3 regions of the Mesorhizobium sp. M7A.F.Ca.US.005.03.1.1 genome follow, and region 3 is predicted to be linked to each of the others. Evidence: predicted binding sites of a transcription regulator. Region 3 holds the regulator's gene; each other region holds the start of a gene.
The links. The regulator LexA, encoded in region 3, represses DNA repair genes until DNA is damaged. The targets are predictions, from matches to a motif close to TGTTCNNNNTGTGTTCNG.

Region 1 (4,331 bases), on a different contig from region 3:
GGCAGGTCGTAGTTGACCATCAGATGCGCGCCACGCTGAAGGTTCACGCCCTCACCTGCAGCGTCGTTCGCGATCATCACGCGCACACGCGGATCGGAATTAAAGGCGGCAATGGCGCCGCGCCGAGCTTCGCGCGCGATGCCGCCGTGAATGACGACCACAGCCGAAGGATCGCCCATAAGTGCTGCAATCTTCTGTTGCAGATATTCGAGTGTGTCCTTCGGCTCAGTGAAGATCAGCACCTTGCGACGCAGGCCAGTTGCGGCGTCCAGCATCAGCGGCTCGTCGAGAATGGATTCAAGCTCGCGCCATTTGGCATCCTGGCCGGAAAGCTTCAGCCTCAGCGCACGGTCTTCGAGATCTTTCAGAATAAGGATTTCGGCTTCAAGCTCAGCAAGGGTGGCGGCCGCTGTTGCTCGATCGACGATCTGTTCCTCGGCGGCTTCCGCTTCCGCGCCCGGCACCTCATCAATGTCGTCAGGGTCATAGCTGGGCAGAACCGGCGCGTGGGTTAGTGGGGCCGAGTCGGTCTGACGCATAAGTCTTTCTTCATGCAATCGGTCTTGCAGGCGCTTCCGGCGTCGTTCCAGCGAGCGGTGGATCGCGGCCGGCGAAGAGGCAAGGCGGCGCTGAAGGATTTGCAACGCGAAGCCCACATTCGACCGGCGCTTATCGTCGCCTGTCCGATCCGCGCGGTTCATCTCTTCGCGCACGTAGGTCGTGACCGCCTGATAGAGTTTGGCCTCGACAGGGGACAAGGCGAAGCTAGCGGTATAGGCCCGGCGCTCAGGGAAAAGCGGCGTACCGTCGAAGCGATAGAGTTCTTCTTTGGTCAACCGCCTCATCATGTCGGATACGTCGGCTTTGTGAACGCCTTCGCGGAACCGGCCCTCGAACCGGTCTGCGTCGAGCAATCCCATGAAAAGTTGAAAGTCAGCTTCCTTGCCATTGTGCGGAGTCGCGGACATCAGAAGGAAGTTCCGGGTTCGCGTCCCGAGCAGCTTGCCAAGCTTGTGACGCTGAGTTTCCTTAACTTCGCCGCCGAAATACGACGCGGCCATGCGATGGGCTTCGTCGCAGATGATCAGATCCCAATCCCCAGCCGCTCCGAGCTTAGCCTTCAGCTCTTCCGATCGAGCCGCCATATCCAGGCGAACGATGAGGCGATTCTTTTCAGCGAACGGGTTTCCCGTGACGGAGGCTTCGATTTGATCACGCGTTAGGAGATCGAAATGCAGGCCGAATTTTTCGGCCATTTCCTCCTGCCATTGTTCGACAAGGCTTCCAGGCGCGACGATCAGGCAACGTTCAAGGTCGCCTCGAATCAAGAGCTCCTTGATCAGGAGCCCGGCCATAATTGTCTTGCCGGCGCCTGGATCGTCTGCAAGCAGAAAGCGAAGCGGCTGTCGCGGCAGCATTTCGCCGTAGACGGCCGTGATCTGGTGCGGAAGCGCCTCGATCTGTGAAGCACTGACCGCCAGGTAGGGATCGAAAAGGTGGGCAAGCCGAATGCGATATGCTTCGGACGCCAAGCGCAGAAGGGCGCCATCCGCATCAAAGGCGTAAGTACGGCCAGCCATTACGAATTCAAAGCCGGTTTCTTCGCCGCGGTAGACAAGCCGCTCTGCGACTTTGCCATTGACCCGGAAAACCAGATTCACCGCGTCAGGTCCGAATTTGGAAACCGAAACGACCTCCGCGATACCTGCGGCATCGAGGCCTTTGATACGCGCACCAGGCTTGATTCCTTCGAACGTGCTCATGCAACCTCGATGAGAGAACAACGGAGCACGGATCGGGGCAGAGAAAGCCCGCCAGGCGACAGCGACAAAATCAATTGCCAACAGAACGCAATACGAATTTGGAACGCTCCGCCTTGCTTGTCGTAGCGAAGGTTGCTCATAGGCTGCCACCCGTACCACAGCATGACGCAAAATCCATACATCGAGAAATTGCTAGAGCTCTCGCTGTGGCTGTGCGCCAAACTGTGAGCAAGTTCTGTAGGCATGCGATCATCAGAGACCCAGGATCTCGTAGCGATTTGGATGGTTCTTCTTTTCGGCCGATGATCGATCACGATCGACTTGTATAAAGCCGTGTTCGATCAGTACAGAGATCGCACGGCGGATTTTTGCTTCCGGGATTCCTGTGTAAATCCAAATCCTCTCGTACCCGATCATAGCGGCATTGGTCTTTCCGTCCCGAAAGGCGCAGAAGAGCAGGTAGAGCTTCAGTGCGTTCATGTCCGACTCGCGCCGACATGAGAGCTCATGAAGCGCCGACAGCCGATCCGACGGAGCCTGCCTGTAAAGCGTCTTGTTGGGAATCTTACCGTACCGATCCGTTTCTCCATACCCGGTAAGAAAGTAGCGATTCTTCCCACCCCGGCCTTCCCGCTTTACAATAACGATGCCAGCACTCGTCAGTAGCTTAACCGCCGACGAAATCATAGCGCGCGACAAGTCTGTTAGGTCTATCAGTTCGTCATATGACATACATGCAGATCCCTGGGTTTGCGCTGCCTGTGCGGTAGATTTGTTCTCGGCGCGGACAACGATTGCCAGGAGCACCTTCAGCGCTGCGGTGGACACACCCAGGAGGTGTCCCGTCCTGAAAAGCCTGAGACCCGTATCATGAATCCAGGCCGTGGGAAGGCGCGACCACCGGCTCTGAGCTACGGCCTCCATCTCAGCTCGGAATTTTTGTGAGGGCGATGCCGACGACAATGAGTGCCGCCAAGGCAATAATGACGACCGCGGGCAGTGGTTCGATCTTCGCAAGGGCGAATAGTGATTTCCAGAACATGTTTGGTCTCCGTGCGATCAAGGGCTGCTAATGGCAAAAATTTATACGACCAGACCAAGAGTATCTAGATACCGTTTTGGATGAGCATGGCAGTCAAGGCGCAGTAGTTTGTTGTAAATCAACAACTTGGATAAAAATCAGAGAAGTTCATGGGGAAAACTTTTAGTTCACGGTGGGCTGCTATGAGGTGAGGATTTGCGGGCAGCCCACGGTCCAATTCGATCAGATTGGAGATGCCTTTCGCATTGGAACCGGGAGCGCGCGCGGTCGTACCGGCGCTGGGCCGGTCGCTGGGGAGCGCAGTGCGGCAACGCTCTTTCAGCGACTTAGCTCCCGTCCCGGCCAGAAGAAAGGCTTGCGTCCCACGGGTGGGAAAACGGTGTCCTCCCCCGCCTTGGCTGAGTACGTCGACGGCTTGCATGCCGCGGGAATCCCGCGATAGCGTATACTGGCATCCGAAAGCGATGGGAGGGCTGCCGACCGGTGACTGACCTAATTTTCGAACGGAACCACGCTTTGGACGCGATCCGCTTGGCCAAAGCCAACGGACGGGAATGGCTTTATGAGAGCTATCCCAAACCCAACGGGCAGACGCGCAGATCCAGCACGGGATTCCTGATGCACGAGGGCGCGGCTTACCCTGTGAAGCCGCTTGGGCGCCTGGCGAACGAGATCGCCGGGAGCCCTATGACAAACAACCCGATTACCAACGTATTCCGACGATACTTCGAGAACTTGGAGTTCCAGCTGATAGACAGCCCGGAGGACGAGGCGGAGAGCACGGCCGAGCGCCAGCGCCGTCTGGCCGAGGTTTGGGAGCGCCCGGGTCAAGCCAAGTTTCGCCGCGCGGTCTTCGACCTGTTCGGTGCGCGCTGTCTCGTGACCGGGTGCGAGACACTGATGGCCTTGGAGGCTGCCCACGTTCTGCCCGTGTCCTGCGGCGGCTGCGACGAAGGATGGAACGGCATCCCGTTGCGCGCCGACCTGCACCGGCTATTCGACGCCGGCGTCATCATGCTGGAGCCCAGCACTTGGAAGCTGGTCGTCATGGAACCCGTACGTAAGGAATACGGCCGGTATCACGGCCTAGACCTTGGGCCGCTCTTCGCCAAGATTCATGATGCATTTAAGCTGGCGGCGGCGCTGCGGAAACGGCTTAATCTAACTACCGAAATGCAAGCCGATCAGACGTCCACGTAGCCGGCCGTCCGGAACCCAATCGGGGTACTAATTGACGCGCGCTCAGCGACTTTCAGATTCCGCTACCCGTATGATCTCAAGAGGGTCAGCACCGATCGCCCTCGCAACGGTGACGAACTCGGCCACGTCCAGGCGCCGCTCTCCCAGCTCGAACTTCGAGACAAATGTCTGCCGCTGCCCGAGGCGCCTACCCAGTTCGACCTGGGTGATGCCAGCATCCTTGCGCACTTCAACGAGAAGCACGATCATCTTGCGGTAGAGATCGGAACGAAGTGAGGACAAGGGCAGCGCCAGTGCTGAGACTGGCTGTTCAATAAAACCCTAAA
Region 2 (4,331 bases), on a different contig from region 3:
CCGCTATCCCTTGCCCGACCTTCTGGGCGGCCTGCGCAGCGCGCTCTATCCCAGGCTGGCCGAGGTCGCCAATCGGTGGAACGAGCGGATGGGGCAGGCCATGCGTTATCCCGCGACGCATGCCGCGTTTCTCGATCAGTGTCATGCCGCCGGCCAGACGCGGCCGACGCCGCTGCTGCTGCAATATGTGCCTGGCGACTTCAACTGCCTGCACCAGGATCTCTATGGCGACCTCGCTTTCCCGCTGCAGGTGGCGATCCTGCTCTCCGAACCGGGCCAGGATTTCACCGGCGGTGAGTTCGCGCTGACCGAGCAGCGGCCGCGCATGCAGAGCCGGGTCGAGGTGGTGCCGCTGCGCCAGGGCGACGCCGTTGTCTTTGCCGTCCACAACCGGCCGGTGCAGGGCACCAAAGGCAATTACCGCGTCAACCTGCGTCATGGCGTCAGCCGGCTGCGCTCAGGCATGCGCCACACGGTCGGGATTATTTTTCACGATGCGAAGTGAGCAGGGAGAAGATGGAGGTCCCCCTCACCCCGCCGGTGCATAGCGACTGACCACCATGCCACAGTCATAGGTCTTCGAGCCGAGCAGCCGCAGGTTTCTAAAACCGCCCTGATCAAAAATCCGGCGGCCCGCACCCAGCACCGCCGGGTTGATGAAAAGCTGAAACTCGTCGACCAGCCCGGCCGCAATCAGCGCCGACGCGAAACCGGCGCCGCCGAACACGGCCATGTCGCCGCCCTCGCCCGCTTTCAGCGCATTGACTTCGCGCGGCAGGTCGCCGCTGGCCACGCTCGTGCGCTCCCAGGCCGGCTCCCCGGCCGATTGCTTGAGCTTATCACTGAGCACCACCTTGCGGGCGTCGACGATGCGTTGCGCAAAGGCGTAGAACGGATCGTGCGGAAACTTCTTGGCGGCATTGCCCCAATGGGTGAGATAGCCCTCCTGCGCCATCTTGCGGCTGAGCAGGATGGTATCGACGCCTGTGAAGACAGCGTTGAAGTCCTGCTTCAGCTCATCGTCCCAAGCGCTCTCGTCACCCCACTCCCAGAGCTGCCAGGAATGGTCCTCGGTGGCGCCGACAAAGCCGTCGACCGACATCTGCATCTGCAGGACCAGCTTTTTCACCGTCATTCTCCTCACGGCTATCGCAAAACAGTTTACATTTGGAACTGTTGACGCAAGGCCAAAACGATGTCAATAGTAAAGTGATTTAGAAATGGAACCATAGATGGCGACGCGCGAAAAATCCGACTGCCCGATCAACCTGTCGCTCGAACTCATCGGCGACCGCTGGACGCTGCTCATCATCCGCGACATGGTCTTCGCCGGGAAAAAGCACTTTCGCGAATTCCTGCAATCCGACGAAGGCATCTCCTCGCGCACGCTGGCCGAGCGACTGCAAACGCTTCAGGACGAAGGCATCCTCACCAGAAGCGACGACCCGACGCATGGCTTGAGAACGGTCTACCGGCTGACCGAAGCAGGCATCGACCTATTGCCGGTGCTGGCGACGCTCGGCGCCTGGGGCAGCAGGCACCGCAAGGCCGACGAGAGATTGGCCAGGATTACCGACCAGTTGGCGGCAGGCGGCGAAGCAGCGCTGGAAAAGATGAAAGCGGCGCTGCGAACGGAGCATAGTGTCTAGGCGGTTGCGTTCAAGCCGAACCGGCATGGCTGTTGCCGCACCCAATCGCTCTTCGCTTGACAACCATCCATCTTTGTTCTTTATTTGTTCTATTCTATCAGCAACTGCGGATGTGCGGTCGATGGAAACGACAGCCACCATCCTGCATGCCGATCTCGACGCTTTCTACGCCTCTGTCGAGCAGTTGCTCGATCCGTCGCTGCGCGGCAAGCCGATCGCGGTGGGCGGCGGCGTCGTGCTCGCCGCTTCCTATGAGGCGCGCGCCTTCGGCGTGCGTGGCGGCATGCCGGGGCGCAGGGCGCGCGAACTCTGCCCGCATTTGATCTTCGTCGGCGGCAATTTCAGCCATTACCAGCGGCTGGGCGATGCGGCGATCAAGGTGCTCGACGATTTTACGCCTGTAGTCGAGCGCATTTCCATCGACGAGGCGTTTGCCGACGTCGCCGGCTGCACGCATCTGTTCGGCTCGCCGCAGGAGATCGCGACAACCATCCGCCGCCGCGTGCGGGCCGAACTCGGCCTGCCGATCTCGATCGGCGTGGCGCGCACCAAGCATCTGGCCAAGATCGCCTCGCAGGTCGCCAAACCCGACGGGCTGGTGGTCGTCGAACCCGGCACGGAACTCGCCTTCCTGCATGATCTGCCGGTCGGACTGATGTGGGGCGTCGGCCCGGCGACCAGGGCGCGGCTGGCCGAGATCGGCGTCGAGACCATCGGTCAACTGGCCAGGACGCATCGCGGCGCGCTGACGCGCCTGCTCGGTCCCGCCGCCGGCGAAAAGCTCGCCGCCCTGTCCTGGAACCGCGACCCGCGAAAGCTGGAGACGAAGCGCCGCGCGCATTCGGCCGGCGCCCAATCGGCGCTTGGCCAGAAGCCGGCTGTGGCACGGGTCATCGTGCCGACACTGCTGCATCTGGCCGACCGCGTCGCCAGTCGGCTGCGCGCCAAGGCAAGGCCCGGCCGCACGGTGACGGTACGCGTGCGCTTTGCCGATCTCAGAGCCGTCACCCGCTCGATCACGCTTGACCAGCCGATCTCGGCGACCGCGATGCTGGCCGAGATCGCCGGCGATCTGGTGCGCGGCCTGCTTGCCGACAATCCACAGGAGAAAACGATCTCGCTGCTGGCGATCTCGGTCTCGCATCTTGAGGAAAGCTTCGAGTTACAGCTCGACCTGCCGCTTGGCCTCGCCGACGAGAGGCGCCGGCCCGGCACGAAGAAGGGCCTAGCACGCTTCGACGCCGACCGCGCCATCGACAAGATCCGCGAGCGTTTCGGCAAACAGGCGGTCGGCTACGGCACGGTGGCGCTGGAGGCGGCGCGCTCGGTTCCCGACGAATTCAGGGAGTTGGCGGAGAAGGAGCTGTGAAGCCGGGGGCTACTCCATCTCTTCGCCGTCCCAGTACCGCCTCACCGCTCCCATGTCGAAAATGCCGTCGCGCCGGCGCAAGGCGTCGACCGCCATCTTGTTGGAATCTGGATAGACGCAGACCTCGTTGGGATTTTTCTCGCCGATCATCAGGTAACGGCACGGCCCCGTGCCGCTGTTGAGGAAGGAATGCCCGACCGCCAGGCCGGCTGGAAAGCAGACATAATCGCCGGTTTTCATTTCGTGGCGCTCCTCGCCAAGCAGCAGCGTCACCTCCCCTTCCAGGATCAGCGCATGCTCCTCTTCGAGCATGTGATAGTGCCGGGGCGCCAAGCGCATGCCGGGCGCCGGCGCTTCGATCAGCATGCCGACATGATAGTCGGAGCGTCCCAGCGCGGCATAAGTCAGGTGCCTGGACCGGCCGCCGAACCGCGGACCTTCGCCCTCGACCTTCCATTCGACAGCATCGCTGGCGATCGGCGGGATCGGCGCGGCTGGGGGTTTGGTGACACCGGCCGTCACATCCGACGGCAGCGGATCGCCGGCGGTAAGGCCGGTGTTCTCGCCGTCCCAGTAGCTTCGGTTTGCAGCGAGATCGAAGATCGCGCGGCGGCCCAGGGCGCGTACCAGCACCTTGTTGGAGGCGGTGTAGACGACCACTTCATTCGGGTTGCGCTCGCCGACGATGACATAGCGGCACAGTGCGTCGCTGGTATTGATCAGGCAATGCCCCGCCGCGGCACCGGCGGGAAAGCAGATGTAGTCGCCGGCCTTCATTGCATAGGCCGCGTCGCCGACATACGCGGTAAGCGCCCCTTCGAGGATGAAGACATGCTCTTCCTCGAAAATATGGTAATGCGCCGGCGAGGACTGCTTGCCAGCCGGAAGCTCCTCGATTGCCACGCCGACACGGTGTTTTTCGCCAAGGGCGGCCAGCGACAAATGCCGGTAGCGCAGGCCGAAGCGTGGCACGTCGGACCATTCCGTCCACGGCACCTCATCCGATGCGAATGGTAGCGGCGGTTTAGCTTCGTCCACCATTAGGGCCTCCTGGTCCTGTCGCCCTGCCCTCGTCGCGTGCTGCTAGAGGGTCCACGACAGAACAAAGCTGCCAGCTTCCGGCTAAACCGCCAAGCGGTGTTCGCTACGCTCCTGACATGGCTCGACAGGAGCCGCGCGCTTCAGCCTCGGATGGCCTTGCCCGCCTGCTGCAGCAATTCGAACGCCACGAAGCGTTTGGCATGCCAGCCGGCCAACGTAGGGTCAGGATGATAGACCTCGCCGAGTTCCGACATGCCGGCCATCGCCGCCGC
Region 3 (4,331 bases):
GCAGCGCTACTGGATGTTCTACGAACTGGCCGAGAAGCTGGTCGACTTCGAGGATTATTTCCGCCGCTGGCGCTTCAACCACGTCACCACGGTGGAGCGCATCATCGGTCTGAAGCGCGGCACCGGCGGCACGTCGGGTGCTTCGTATCTGAAGAAAATGCTCGAGGTCGTGCTGTTTCCGGAGCTGTGGACGATCCGCACCCGGCTCTGACATCATCGAAATGAGAACAGGCTCACTGAAGGGACGCTCTGTGGCGGGAACCCTTCGCGAACAACCGGGGACTGACCATGAGTGGAATTCCTGATCTCGCCGCAGTCGAAGCGATGGATGCCACGGATCCGCTGCGGGCCATGCGCGACCGTTTCATTCTGCCGGAGGGGGTGATCTATCTCGACGGCAATTCACTGGGGGCAGCATCTCATGCCGTTTTCGGCGAGCTGCAGCAGGCGGCGACGCAGGAATGGGCCCGAGATCTTATCCGAGCCTGGAACACGGCCGGATGGTTCGAGATGCCGATCGAACTCGGTGACCAGCTCGGACGCCTGATAGGAGCCGCGGCCGGCCAGACCGTCGTCTGCGACACGACATCGACCAACATCTACAAGGTGCTGCACGCAGCGATGGAGATGCGGCCCGGCCGGTCAGCCATCGTCGCCGAAGGTGACAGTTTTCCCACCGACCTGTACATCGCCGAAGGCGTGGCCTCGACCCGGGATGGCGTCCTGCTGCGCCTCGCGGGCGTCGACGCGCCGACCATCGAAGAGCTAATCGACGAAAACGTCGCGGTGGTGCTGGTCAACCACGTCAATTACAAATCGGGTGAACTGCGCGACATGGCGGCGCTGACGCGCAGGGCTCATGCGGCCGGAGCGCTGATCGTCTGGGATCTCTGCCACACCGCCGGCGCCCTGCCCGTCGAGCTCGATCAGGCAAATGCCGATTTCGCTGTCGGCTGCACGTACAAGTACCTCAACGGCGGTCCGGGCGCGCCGGCCTTCATCTATGCCGCACAGCGCCACCACGGCGATATCAGCCAGCCGCTCAGCGGCTGGTGGGGCCATGCGCGGCCCTTTGCCTTCGAACGGGGTTATGTTGCCGGCGCCGGCATCCGCCGTTTTCTGTGCGGTACGCAACCGGTCCTGTCGATGCGGGCGCTCAAAGGCGCGCTTGCCATCTGGAGCGACGTCGACATGGCGGCATTGCGAAAGAAGAGCGTCGCGCAGACAGAACTGTTCATCCAGCTCGTCGAAGCCAAGTGCGGCGCCTACGGTCTCGCGCTGGAGACTACCCGCGACGCGACCAGGCGCGGCAGCCAGGTGTCGTTCCTTCACGACCATGGCTATCAAATCATGCGGGCGCTGATCGAGCGCGGGGTGATCGGTGACTTCCGCGCACCGTCGACCATCCGTTTCGGCTTCACGCCGCTCTATGTCAGCTACAAGGATGTGTGGCTGGCGGTTGAGGTTCTGGAAGACATTCTGCGCACGGGTGCATGGAAGGACCAGCGTTTCGCCGTCAAGGAAGCCGTTACCTGACGCACCGATCCCGGCGATCCGCCGTCGCTGCCCTCACTGCCTGGCAAATGACGGAGAGCTGAATTTCCAGCCAAAATGCCCAACTGACGTTGGCGTTTTGGCTCCGTTTCGTTCACGGCCAACCAACGTCCCGAAGGTTGCAATCGCTCCTTGTCGAGGTCGATCGACAGATAATGCCAAGCTTTGGTAGGGGATAAGCCACAGGTCATTAACCATAACAATTTCAATGTGAGCAGGCGCATTGCCGAAGGTGGCGCCCGTCGATCGTAACCCGCTGGCAAGCGCCAAATAATTTCAGCAGCCTTAACAAATTCATTAAACTTTAAACGGTTGCAGAACACAACTGGAACAGATAGTGTTTGTTCTGGGTTTGTTTTTCGATTCTGGTTTCAGGGAACCTGGGGGCCGCCATGCTGACACGCAAGCAACATGAACTGCTGATGTTCATCCATGAACGCCTGAAGGAGAGCGGCATTCCGCCATCCTTCGACGAGATGAAGGAGGCGCTCGACCTTGCCTCCAAATCCGGGATTCATCGGCTGATCACGGCCCTTGAGGAGCGCGGCTTTATCCGCCGGCTGCCCAATCGGGCCCGCGCGCTGGAAGTGCTGCGGCTGCCGGACTCCATCGCGCCAGGCCTCAATGCGGCAAAGAAGTTTTCGCCAAGCGTCATCCAGGGCAGTCTTGGTCAGGGTGGTGCTCTTGGCCGGCAGATCAAGCCGGCGCCTTCGCGGATGCCTTCGCCCGGCAATGACGACGATGCGGTCTCTGCCGTTTCGATCCCGGTCATGGGTCGCATCGCCGCCGGCGTGCCGATCGATGCCATCCAACATCAGACGCATTCGATTTCGGTGCCGCCGGACATGATCATGGGCGGCGCGCACTATGCACTGGAGGTCAAGGGCGATTCGATGATCGAGGCCGGCATCTTCGACGGCGACACCGTTATCATCCGTAACGCCGACACGGCCAGCCCCGGCGAGATCATCGTGGCGCTGGTCGATGAAGAGGAAGCGACGCTGAAGCGGTTCCGCCGCAAGGGCGCCTCGATTGCCCTCGAAGCCGCCAATCCAGCCTATGAGACACGGATTTTCGGGCCGGACAGGGTCAAGGTGCAAGGCAAGCTCGTCGGCCTGATCCGTCGCTACTGAGACGGCTGTGGGTTGACCACTGGCTTCTCGGGTTTCTTGAAGGGTGCCAGCCCCCTCGCCTCGCGAGAGTATTTGCGTTGCGTGTGCCAGGGCCGATATGGGCTGTCCACCGCGAAGCTGATCGTCGCCGGCGTGGTCGCCGATTGGCGATCGAAGAAGACCGCGGCACTGCCTTTGCGAGCCAGTTGCCGCTTGGTGATGACCAGAACCAGCGGGTTGTGACAGGCGTCATAGGCGGTGGCGTCGTTGACGACGATCAGCTCGGCGAAGCCGCAGGCTTTCCAGGTGTCCTTGCGGTCCTCGACATAGGCAATGATCGCACCGGACATGTGCCTGGCCACGCAAACGCCTGAGGAGCAATAGAACGGCGATCCCGGCGGTAGCTCAACGGCATCCGCGACGTCGAATTGCCCATCGCTGTTGTCGAACACTTCCGGAACGACGATGGTTTCCGATGTCAGCGCGCGTTTCCAGTTGTCGACGGTGAATCCATTCGGCCGTTGCCGGCTAACGGCAAGCTCACCGCCACCGATCGGCAACGCCACCAGCCGGGCGTCTTCCGAGATCAGCACATCGGGCGTGCGCGTATCCGAGACGGTCAGCAAGCCTGCCAACGCGAATGGCAGAGCCGCGAGCCGCAGCCATGTCGTCGCCATCGTCGCGATGACCAGGGCAATGGCCACCAGCAGGACCGACTGTTGCGAAATCAGCCCGACCCCATCGACAGGCGAACGCTCGGAGATCCAGCCCGATATGGCGATCATCATCGTCCGGCCCTTGCCCATCAGGTAGAGAGCTGGCCAATCCAATCCGAAAGGCATCAGCAGCGCGCTGGCGACGGCCAGGAACATGACGACGGTGACGATCGGCATAACCGCGAGATTGGCGAACAGGCTGAGCGGCGACACACGCTGAAAATGCCAGATGGCAAACAGCGTCGTGGCGCTGCCGGCGATGATCGAGGTCATGGCCAGACCAATTGCCGCCAGCAGGAATTTTCGTGTCAGGAACCCGGGCAAGGATCGCTTCGGCGGCGGCGGTCTTGCTTTTCCCGCGCGGTGATCCGCCCAGCCGGCATAAGCGCCGACCAGAGCCGCGGTCGCGGCGAACGACATCTGAAAACTCGGGCCGACCACCTCATGCGGCGACACCACGATGACGGCGATCGCCGAGATCGCCAGATTGCGCATGGTGAGTGCTGCTCGATCGAACAGAACTGCAATCAGCATCACTGCCAGCATGATGAAGCTGCGCTCGGCGGCGACGACGATACCTGAGATGACGAGGTAGGCTGCGATCGAGAACAGTGCGGCGGCAGCGGCATACTTCTTGACCGGGCGACGCGCGGAAAGATCGGGAAACAAGGCGAAGGCGCCGCGCAGCAACCCCATGATGGTGCCGGCGACCAGAGCCATATGCAGCCCCGAAATGGAGATGATGTGGTAGATGCCGGTACGTCGCATCGCCTCATTGATGTCGTCGGGAATGCCGGCGCGCACGCCGACGATCAGCGCCGCGGCGATCTCGCCTTCGGCGCCGCCGACGCTCGCCCTGATATGGTCGGCGATGCCTTCACGGGCATTTTCCACGCTGGAGGAAATTCGGGCCGACAGCGGCATGTCGCCATCATCGCTGACGACAAGC

Region 1: the regulator LexA is predicted to act here: its motif matches at 1,845-1,862, upstream of EN990_RS21655 (helicase-related protein).
Region 2: the regulator LexA is predicted to act here: its motif matches at 1,724-1,741, upstream of dinB (DNA polymerase IV).

Annotation. Positions count from the first base shown of each region.
Region 1 is NZ_RZRO01000055.1:28,551-32,881, reverse strand. It holds gene EN990_RS21655 (helicase-related protein) at 1-1,763, opposite strand, end outside; gene EN990_RS21650 (hypothetical protein) at 2,016-2,591, opposite strand; gene EN990_RS21645 (HNH endonuclease signature motif containing protein) at 3,322-4,005, shown strand; gene EN990_RS21640 (helix-turn-helix transcriptional regulator) at 4,048-4,287, opposite strand.
Region 2 is NZ_RZRO01000046.1:935-5,265, reverse strand. It holds gene EN990_RS19255 (2OG-Fe(II) oxygenase) at 1-505, shown strand, start outside; gene EN990_RS19250 (dihydrofolate reductase family protein) at 530-1,135, opposite strand; gene EN990_RS19245 (helix-turn-helix domain-containing protein) at 1,233-1,649, shown strand; gene dinB (DNA polymerase IV) at 1,771-3,018, shown strand; gene EN990_RS19235 (cupin domain-containing protein) at 3,028-4,059, opposite strand; partial or broken gene EN990_RS19230 (FGGY-family carbohydrate kinase) at 4,200-4,331, opposite strand, start outside.
Region 3 is NZ_RZRO01000068.1:30,880-35,210, forward strand. It holds gene kynA (tryptophan 2,3-dioxygenase) at 1-211, shown strand, start outside; gene kynU (kynureninase) at 289-1,536, shown strand; gene lexA (transcriptional repressor LexA) at 1,947-2,687, shown strand; gene EN990_RS24220 (ComEC/Rec2 family competence protein) at 2,681-4,331, opposite strand, start outside.